2 regions of the Paenibacillus sp. DS2015 genome follow, and region 2 is predicted to be linked to the other one. Evidence: riboswitches for the same ligand, from Rfam matches in the RefSeq annotation. Region 2 holds a riboswitch; the other holds the start of a gene.
What was found. Region 2 has a riboswitch for glycine ahead of J2T13_RS06335 (amino acid permease). Riboswitches for the same ligand answer to the same signal wherever they lie in the genome.
Positions count from the first base shown of each region.

Region 1: it holds a riboswitch for glycine, as region 2 does, so the genes downstream of both, J2T13_RS20020 (alanine/glycine:cation symporter family protein) here and J2T13_RS06335 (amino acid permease) in region 2, are expected to answer to the same signal.

Region 1 is NZ_JBNPWS010000028.1:30,867-35,610, reverse strand. It holds gene J2T13_RS20030 (rhodanese-like domain-containing protein) at 1-22, opposite strand, end outside; gene J2T13_RS20025 (sulfite exporter TauE/SafE family protein) at 149-949, opposite strand; gene J2T13_RS20020 (alanine/glycine:cation symporter family protein) at 1,521-2,915, opposite strand; glycine riboswitch at 3,051-3,150, opposite strand; partial or broken gene J2T13_RS20015 (UDP-N-acetylglucosamine 2-epimerase) at 3,617-3,775, opposite strand; gene J2T13_RS20010 (glycoside hydrolase family 31 protein) at 3,944-4,744, opposite strand, start outside.
Region 2 is NZ_JBNPWS010000004.1:275,655-280,398, reverse strand. It holds gene J2T13_RS06350 (Cof-type HAD-IIB family hydrolase) at 1-515, shown strand, start outside; partial or broken gene J2T13_RS06345 (IS3 family transposase) at 631-1,390, shown strand; gene J2T13_RS06340 (DNA alkylation repair protein) at 1,558-2,265, shown strand; glycine riboswitch at 2,412-2,492, shown strand; gene J2T13_RS06335 (amino acid permease) at 2,622-3,998, shown strand; gene J2T13_RS06330 (YdeI/OmpD-associated family protein) at 4,125-4,724, shown strand.

The sequences.
Region 1 (4,744 bases), on a different contig from region 2:
CTTTTGATATATGAAAGGCCATTGTATTTTCTCTCCTTTAGTTCTTTATCCAGAATATCAACAATATGACTTTGACTCATTACCGACTCTTTACCAACAATTCAATCGCTTCTTGCACGATCTTGCTCAATACCAAGGTGGACAAAAATTATAGAATAGACATCCACACTTTAACGGCAGTCCCTGCTATTAATACAACTAAAGCGTAACGTAAATATTTCACGTTTATTTTTGCGCTGATACGCGATCCGAACGGAGCTCCTATGACACTACCTATAACCGTAAAAATAGTGGGCATTAGAGGAATAGGTCCACCTGTTATTTTCCCGATAACACCACCTACGGCTGAAATAAATACAATGGCTAAAGAAGATGCAATTGTTGTCCTCGTGGGAATTTTTAGAACAGTTAACATAATCGGAATAAGAATGAATGCTCCGCCTGCACCAACAATTCCAGATACAATACCCGTCAAGAACGCAGCTACAATCGCAATAATTCTATTATATGATATATTATCCAAATCTTCATGTTGTTGTTTTCCTTTATTCGGAATAACCATGAGTACAACAGCAACTATCGCTAACACACCATAAATAATGTTAATAGAGTCTCCAGATAGAAATCTAGATACGTACCCACCCAAAAGACTTCCTAGCAGAATGCCACTCCCCATATTGAATACAAGTCCCTTATGAATCAATGAGGCATTCTTACTTTTCTTACTCTTCCTGCTAAAGGCAATAACGCCAGCTAATGACGCAAAGAACACTTGAAACATACTTATACCAGATACCTCTTGTGCTGTAAAGCTAGCTATACCAAGACTTGGAGGAACAAATAGTAATAAGGGGTAATTAATAATGCCTCCACCGATGCCCAATAATCCAGAAAAGAAGGAACCGATAAAACCAAGAATGATCATCGTTACTGAAAAAATAATGCCCATAGATCCCACCCTTATTTTGCTAGCGCTAAGTACACTTTATTTGTATGATTCCCTCTATACATAATCGAATTGTAAAGGTATAATAAAACCCAAGTAAATTCATATGAATTTGGAGGTTAATATGTTTAATAAATTGAAGGTTCTTTTTGAAAACAGATGCCCTAAGTGTAATGAATTACTTTCCAGCGAGAGTAATAGCGTATCCTTGGTTAAGGCTTGCTCACAGGGTCATTATAAGGAAGAAACTATCCTTTCACTTGGAGTAAGGATTGTGTCTGGCTCGACAGACCATGATCAATAATAAATTCATTGACTTCCAATTCCAGAGTTAGTATTCAACATAAACTTCAAATCATACATTCCATAAATTAATTCACCTAATATAAAGGATCCCTGTGTGTGTAATCACGTCTCGAGTCCAAGCGATCTATGTTATAGATAATGAAGCGCCCAACCTACTGAAAGTAGGTTGGGCGCTTCATTGTTCACTTCATATTTGTGAGTTTAACCCTCTGTTTAACACTCCTATCATTGAATCATCAATAAATGTAAACCCATCTCAACATTTGCTCTAATCTAATTTGCTGTCCGTACTTGTGGCAAGTGGCTCCTGCGACTTTTTCTTTCGATGAACTGCCGCCATATACACCTGTGTCTCTTTTACAACCACTCCGGATAAGCCTAACAGTGCAATCAAGTTCGGGAAAGCCATCAAGGCATTAAATATATCCGCTAACAGCCAAATCGCCTCCAACTTGATAAAGGCCCCGCCTGCTACAAGTGCAATGAACAAATAACGATAAGGCTTAATTCCTTTAACCCCTACTAAATACTCAACACAACGTTCCCCATAATAATTCCAACCGAGAATGGTTGTAAAGGCAAATAGGATCAAACAGATCGTTAGAAGTCCTGCTCCAAAGGCTGGAAAGGCACTAGCAAAAGCCTGTTGAGTCATAAGTGCGCCCTCGCTTTCTCCATTCCATACCCCCGTGACCAGAAGCATCAGTCCTGTCAGATTACAAATAATTATGGTATCGATAAAGGTCCCTGTCATTGAGACTAATCCTTGCTCTGCCGGCCATTTGGTTTTGGCAGCAGCCGCTGCGATCGGTGCGCTCCCTAATCCGGATTCATTCGAGAAAATCCCTCTGGCAACACCACTACGCATGGCAAGCATAATCGTAGCTCCGAGGAATCCACCTGTGGCTGCCGTAGTAGAGAAGGCCGATGTGAATACGAGAGAGATCGCATGAGGAAGCTCTTCAGCGAACATGATAAGAACACCCAAGCAAGCAATAACATACAAGCCTGACATGAAGGGCACTACTTTAGTTGATACCTGCGCAATGCTCTTTATCCCCCCAATGGTCACGATAGCGGTCAACACGGCTAGAATAATAGCAGTTACGACCACAGGTACTCCAAAGCTCGATTTTGTAGCCGATACGATAGCGTTTACCTGTGGAAATGTCCCAATTCCAAATAATGCGACCAGAATACCACTCGCTGCGAACATAATCGCTAGTGGTCGAAAACGCGGACCCAGACCCTTCTCGATGTAATACATCGGTCCACCGGAATATTGCCCATTCTTATCTACCGTCCGATATTTAACAGCCAGCAATCCCTCTGCGTATTTCGTAGCCATCCCCAAAAATGCTGCTGCCAGCATCCAGAACAAGGCTCCAGGCCCACCCAGCTTGATCGCTGTAGCTACACCTACGATATTCCCAGTACCAACCGTTGCTGCCAAGGCAGTGCTTAATGCCCCGAAGCTACTAACATCTCCACTACCATCATTCGGCGATTTACCAATCAGCTTGAGCGCAAGCGGTAAGCGAAGTACTTGAAGCAAGTTCAAACGAATGGTCAACCATAACCCCGTACCCATGACTAGAATAAGTAATGGAGGCCCCCATACCCAACTATCAATCTTGTCTAATATCTCTACCATTTCAACCATCCCCTTTAAATAATGACAACAAAAAGAGCCAAATCGACTGATTTTGACTCTGAGAGAGGTTCAGGATATGAGAAAAACACACCTTCCACCTGTATCGTGAATATAATCACAAGGCGTAGGCTTTCTGCATACGTCATTCCCATCTCTGTCCTTTTGCCTGAGAGTTTAAGTAGATAAATACATCTACCGTGCACCTTCGGCGCCCTATGACAAGGGTCTCTCCAGAGTTCTGTCCGTTTACGGTCTTCACTTGTCACTTTAACAAGCACCTGAGAGTTTTGCCCCTTCGGTTGGAACACATCGTTCCATCTCCCATAAACATCATCCAGCTATATGAAATTTTTATAAGTATACAGACTAACTCATCTGTTTTGCAAGTGAAAATTCTGTGAAGCAAATATGAAACCATTCATAGAATTGAAAAGTAGACTGAGATTCATGTCTAATCGCTTACTTAGAACTATCCTTTAATCGTTCGTCGGCTTGAACTTTTATTCGGTAATCATGGGGAGTGACTCCCTCTAGCTCTTTAAACACACGTGAGAATTGCTTGCTATTCTAAGAACCCGACTGACTCTCCGATCATGGAAAGTTTCACTGAACTTTTCAACAAGAGCTTTGGGACTCCCAATCAGCACTAATTTCCCTCGTAGTCTAAAGTTATGACTTCGAGTTCCCCATACGAATAACCTCTGCTCTATTTTTGCTGCTATCGCTGATAGAGCGGAATTGGTATCACCTAGAATTAAAAGTGCATCTGGTTTTACTTCTGACAGCACTTTATAGTTCTTTGAAATAATATTTCCAATGCTCTCACCCAGATCACCGCCCACTGTCTCAAGATAGTAATCACCCTTTTTACGAATAAACTTCCTTCCCTTCCGATGCCATGAAATTGAGAGATTCCATACCGTAAAAGCCCCTAACCTCGCATTATCTGCGGTGCTAGGGGCGATAAACTTAGAGAATGAATTCTTTCATTAGACATTATCTCTCTATTGTGTTCGTTCACAATCGATATGGCATCATTATTGTCCTTGCACGACTATCTCCAACTCAACAAATGTATTAGGTACTTGTAACTTCAGTTCCAGAGTTTCCTCTTCGTAAGACCAAGTGCCACCGACTTCCTCCAACCTAACATTCTCTTGTGATGTTATTAACTGAATGCCTTTCGGAACAAAATTCATCCGCTTCACATTTAAATCAAGCATTTTCCGCACCGTTAGTAGTCCCTTTGATTGATATCTGAGCTTCAAGGTCACCGAATCTTTCTCTGTCGTGACGGTTGTTGCTAAAAGGTTGTAAACATTGTTTTCATAATCGTAAGTCCGGGCATCATCCTCATACCACTGACCATGCGATTCGCTTCTAGACACACCTGCATAAATACTAAGAGTTACATTGGAATTTTCATTCAATACCGGCTTCCATTCGTCATCTAAAAGCTCAGGGAGGATTGTCCCTGCCTTTACATAAAGCGGCAATACATCAATCGGAGCATGTGCTAAAATATGACGCCCCCCCATATGATGTTCGCCGGTCCAATAATCGATCCATTCCCCTTCCGGCAAATAAACAGCACGGTATTCCGTATTCGGTCGAAGGACAGGAGCCACAAGTAGTTTGCTGCCCACCATGAATTGATCGCATAAATTATGAACGTTATGATCATTCGGATATTCAAGAATGAGCGGACGCATAACTGGCATCCCTGTCTTATGCGCTTCATAGAACAGCGTATACAAGTACGGCAGGAGACGATAGCGTAAACGAATATATTTCCGGCAAATTTCTTCTATTTGCGAACCGAATGCCCAGGGCTCTTG
Region 2 (4,744 bases):
ACAATTTCATCGAATTACATGCACCTCAATCGATAATTTCATACGAGGTCAATGACTCATGGTATACGTGTACACCAATTCCCGACTCGCAACTTGGTCATTTCGGCATCCGTTCAAATGATCCTAAACCGGCGGTTGTTAATAAGGATTTTATTAGTTCACTATCCCCAACCAAAATATTGGTTCATGATTACAGCACATGGAGGGATGTTATCGAGCAATTCGGCGACCATGTGAACGTAATCGCAACCGATGGAGGAGTATTGATTCAAATCATGCAAAAATCAGCCTCAAAGGAAGAAGCTGTGCAATGGGTGCTTAATGATATCGGGGTGAAGTCAGAAAATGTAATGGTATTCGGGGATGACTTTAACGATTTAGGAATATTCCATAAGTGCGGATTTCCGATCGCTATGGAAAACGCGATAATTGAGCTGAAAAATTGTGCGAAACACATTACCGAATCAAATGATAACGATGGTGTTGCTGTTGCTCTTGAGAAATTTGTGCTGTGAATCACAAGCTGATAATGATTCAAGTATCGGATAACGCTAGTTTAATAAACCACCTTATTATGAACTGCTCCCCAATTGTTAGACACCATCTAACTATTGGAGGTGCAGTTTTTTTATGACCAGGTACAGTACAGATGACAAAATCCAAGCCATTGTACGTTACCAAAAGGGATCAGACAGTTTGAAAAGAAACGCAAAATCCATAGGGCTACATCATTCTGTCTTTTCAAATTGGATAAGAGAATATGAGCAAGAAGCTTTTAAAAAGGGCAATACATCATACCCTGCACAGATTAAACTAGACGTACTTAATTATATGAACCAATTCGGGATGTCTGTTAGAGAAACGGCTGCGAATATGGTCATAGTACCATTTTAAGCTGGCGAAGATGCTTAGAATTACATGGAATGGACGCCACACAACCAAAGAAAAAGGGGGCTCATCCTTGAAAAAAATCTAATAAACGGAAGAATCAAACGTTAGTAGTAGGGTCTGTACAAACAAGACAAAGCTCAAGTAGTCTATGAACTAAGGAACGAGTTTTCGGTGAAAGCACTCCAACAGCTAGCAGATATCCCTCGTAGCACGTATTATTACGTGGTAAAAATGTTTTGGTATGCCAGATAGAGATAAGGAGCTAAAAGACGTTATTCAAGCGATTTATGAGGAGCATGAGGGGGTTATGGTTATCGTCGCATTCGCGACGAGTTACTGAATCGTGGGCACCATGTGAATCATAAAAAGGTACAACGTTTGAAAGGTATTGGAATTAAAGTGCTTGGTACGTATGAAGAAATATCGTTCATATAAAGGAACGATTGGCAAAATCACACCGAACATATTAGAACGCAACTTCCAGGCTGAGAAGCCAAATGACCCAACAAGTCGCCTAATTATATAACCTTGTCTAACTTTTAGGGGTGACTTCAAAATACAATATAGCTACCGGGGCTTACCGTATGAACCTTGCGGTTTTATGATATATTCAAGTAAAGATGGCTTAATCCCTAACGAAAAGCATTAAAAAAGGGAGTGCGAACAATGAATCTAGAAATGGTCATGCAAGAGCTTGAAGCTCTTGGCAAGGAACGCACCAAGAAGATATACCAATCCAATGGTGCGCACGAACCGCTGTTTGGCGTGGCTACAGGTGAGATGAAGCCCATCTTTAGGAAAATCAAACGCAATCAACCATTGGCCGAGCAGCTTTATGCTACAGGGAATTACGACGCCATGTATTTTGCCGGAGTGATCGCGGACCCGAAAGCCATGACTGAGGCAGATTTTGAACGCTGGATCGATGGGGCATATTTTTATATGTTATCAGATTTTGTGGTGGCAGTAACTTTGGCAGAAACAGATATTGCGCAAGAAGTATCCGATAAGTGGCTCGCAAGCGGGGAAGAACTCAAAATGTCTGCGGGCTGGAACTGTTACTGCTGGCTAATTGGAAATCGTCCGGACAGTGAATTTTCCGAAGGGAAAATAGCTGATATGTTGGAACTTGTAAAAAATACGATTCATGATGCCCCTGAACGCACGAAATACGCGATGAACAATTTCATGTACACTGTGGGAGTATCCTATCTGCCGCTTCATGATAAGGCGGTCGAGATCGTGGAGGAAGTTGGCCCGGTGGAAGTCAATCCCGGTAGCGCAAAAGGCAAGTTCTTGAACGCTTCGGTTAATATTCAAAAGGTGGCAGATAGAGGGAAGCTCGGCTTCAAACGAAAACATGTAAGATGTTAGTCAATCATTGCCGTACAATACAAAGAGACTATTATCACTGATCATATACTCACATCCAAGTAATATGGTAGAATATCACAACAGTATCACCGTTTAATTAACTTCATAAATCACAAGCTATGATTGCTATGGGTCACACTATAGCAGGAGCAGCTTCTGGAGAGACCGCGGGAATTCCGCGGCGCCGAAGGGTTCACAATCTCAGGCAAAAGGACAGAAGAGTACTGAATATGTATTTGTTATGCTGATCGCCATTATCAGGGCAAATATATATTTGATATTCTTATGAACTGGGAGATTGGATGACATCCAATCTCTTTTTTTTATATTAGTGTATTCATAAGGGGGAACTAAGTATGGCACAACCAGAATTAAAGAGAGAGCTGGCTAATCGGCATGTTCAACTTATTGCTATCGGCGGAACCATTGGTACAGGATTATTCCTGGGATCGGGCAAGGCGATAGAAAAGGCAGGCCCATCCATCATGATCACGTATTTAATTGTGGGCATCGCAGTGTTTTTTGTGATGAGAGCACTAGGAGAACTCCTATTATCTAAAGCGGGTTATCAATCGTTTACGGATATCGCAGAAGACTACCTTGGATCTCGGGTTGCATTCATCACGGGTTGGACCTATTGGTTTTGCTGGATCATGACCGCTATGGCTGATGTCATTGCCGTTGGCGTATATGTGCAGTATTGGTTTGATATCCCGCAATGGGTCCCTGCCATCGCCTGTCTAGTCATTTTGTTAGGACTTAATCTATTGACCGTCAAGAGTTTTGGAGAACTCGAGTTTTGGTTTGCATTAATCAAAGTAGTCACGATTCTCGCCTTGATTGGCCTTGGGATCGTTTTACTGGTTATGGGTTTTAAGACGGATGCAGGATCGGTGACGATACGAAACCTCTGGGAACACGGGGGCATTTTTCCGAACGGCGTTTCAGGTTTCTTACTTTCCTTTCAAATGGTTGTATTCGCTTATGTTGGTGTGGAATTAGTGGGTGTATCGGCAGCGGAAACAGCGAATCCAGAAAAAAATATCCCATCTGCAATTAATAAAATTCCTCTGCGGATTCTATTTTTCTATGTTGGTGCTCTTTTCGTCCTGCTGTGCATTAACCCGTGGACGCAGCTCAGTCCTGCAGAAAGTCCATTCGTGAGAACCTTTACTCTAGTAGGGATTCCAATTGCTGCGGGGATTATTAATTTCGTTGTATTAACCTCAGCCGCTTCCGCCTGCAATAGCGGGATGTTCTCGACAAGCCGGATTCTATTTAACTTGAGTAGGAAGGACCAAGCGTCCCCTCATTTTGGCAAACTGAATAAAAATCATGTACCAGCGAACTCATTATTTATTTCTACGTTTGTCATATCCGTGGGTGCTCTTTTGAGTAAACTCATTCCGGAGCAGGCCTTTGGAATCGTGACAACGATAAGCGCCATTTGTTTCATATGGGTATGGGGCATTGTACTTATATGCCATATTAAGTATAAGAAAACCCGTCCGGACTTACAGGCTAAATCCAAATTCAAAGCACCGTTCACGCCGGCCATTAATTATGTGGTCTTAACGTTGTTTGCTGCGATTCTCATCATTATGTTGTTCGCTGGAGAGACCCGTCCGGCGCTATTGTGTACCCCGTTGTGGTTTATTTTATTATTCATTCTGTATTCTATTAGAAGCAAAAAGGGGAAAAATAACCAAGATAACAGCATGATCAATACATGAGGTTTGTCTATGGTAAAATGATGGGAGACAATTTATTCAGGACTGGTGAGATGTTCAAATATCGTAAAGCAATTAGTTGATGAGGGTATAGACACAATATTATGATGATGAAGAGGGGGGGCCCAGATGACAAATAGTAGTATGAATCCTAAGGTTGAGTTTTTTTTTTTTTTCAGTAAAGCCGAAAAGTGGCAGGAAGAATTCGAGAAATTGAGAATGACCATTCTTGACTGTCAGCTGACCGAAGAATTGAAGTGGGGTGTTCCTTGTTACACGTTTCAGAAAGGAAACATCGTTTTAATACATGGCTTTAAAGAATACTGTGCGCTTCTGTTTGTCAAAGGTGCCTTGTTACAGGATCCCCAGGGCATTCTAATCCAACAAACGGAGAAGGTACAAGCGGGGCGCCAGATTCGGTTCACTAATGTTCTAGAAATAGCTGAAATGGAAACGATCTTGAAAGCCTATATTCATGAAGCCATGGACGTTGAAAAAGCCGGGTTGAAAGTGGATTTTAAAAAGAATGAAGCATTCACCATCCCTGAAGAACTTCAAAATAAATTCGATGAAATCCCTGCATTGAAAACTGCTTTTGAAGCATTGACGCCTGGACGGCAAAGAGCATACATTCATTATTTATCTGAAGCCAAACAATCCAAAACTCGAGCTTCAAGGGTTGAAAAATATACGCAGAAAATTCTCAATGGAGAGGGATTAAATGATTAGGGTGTGTATGCAAGCTTAAG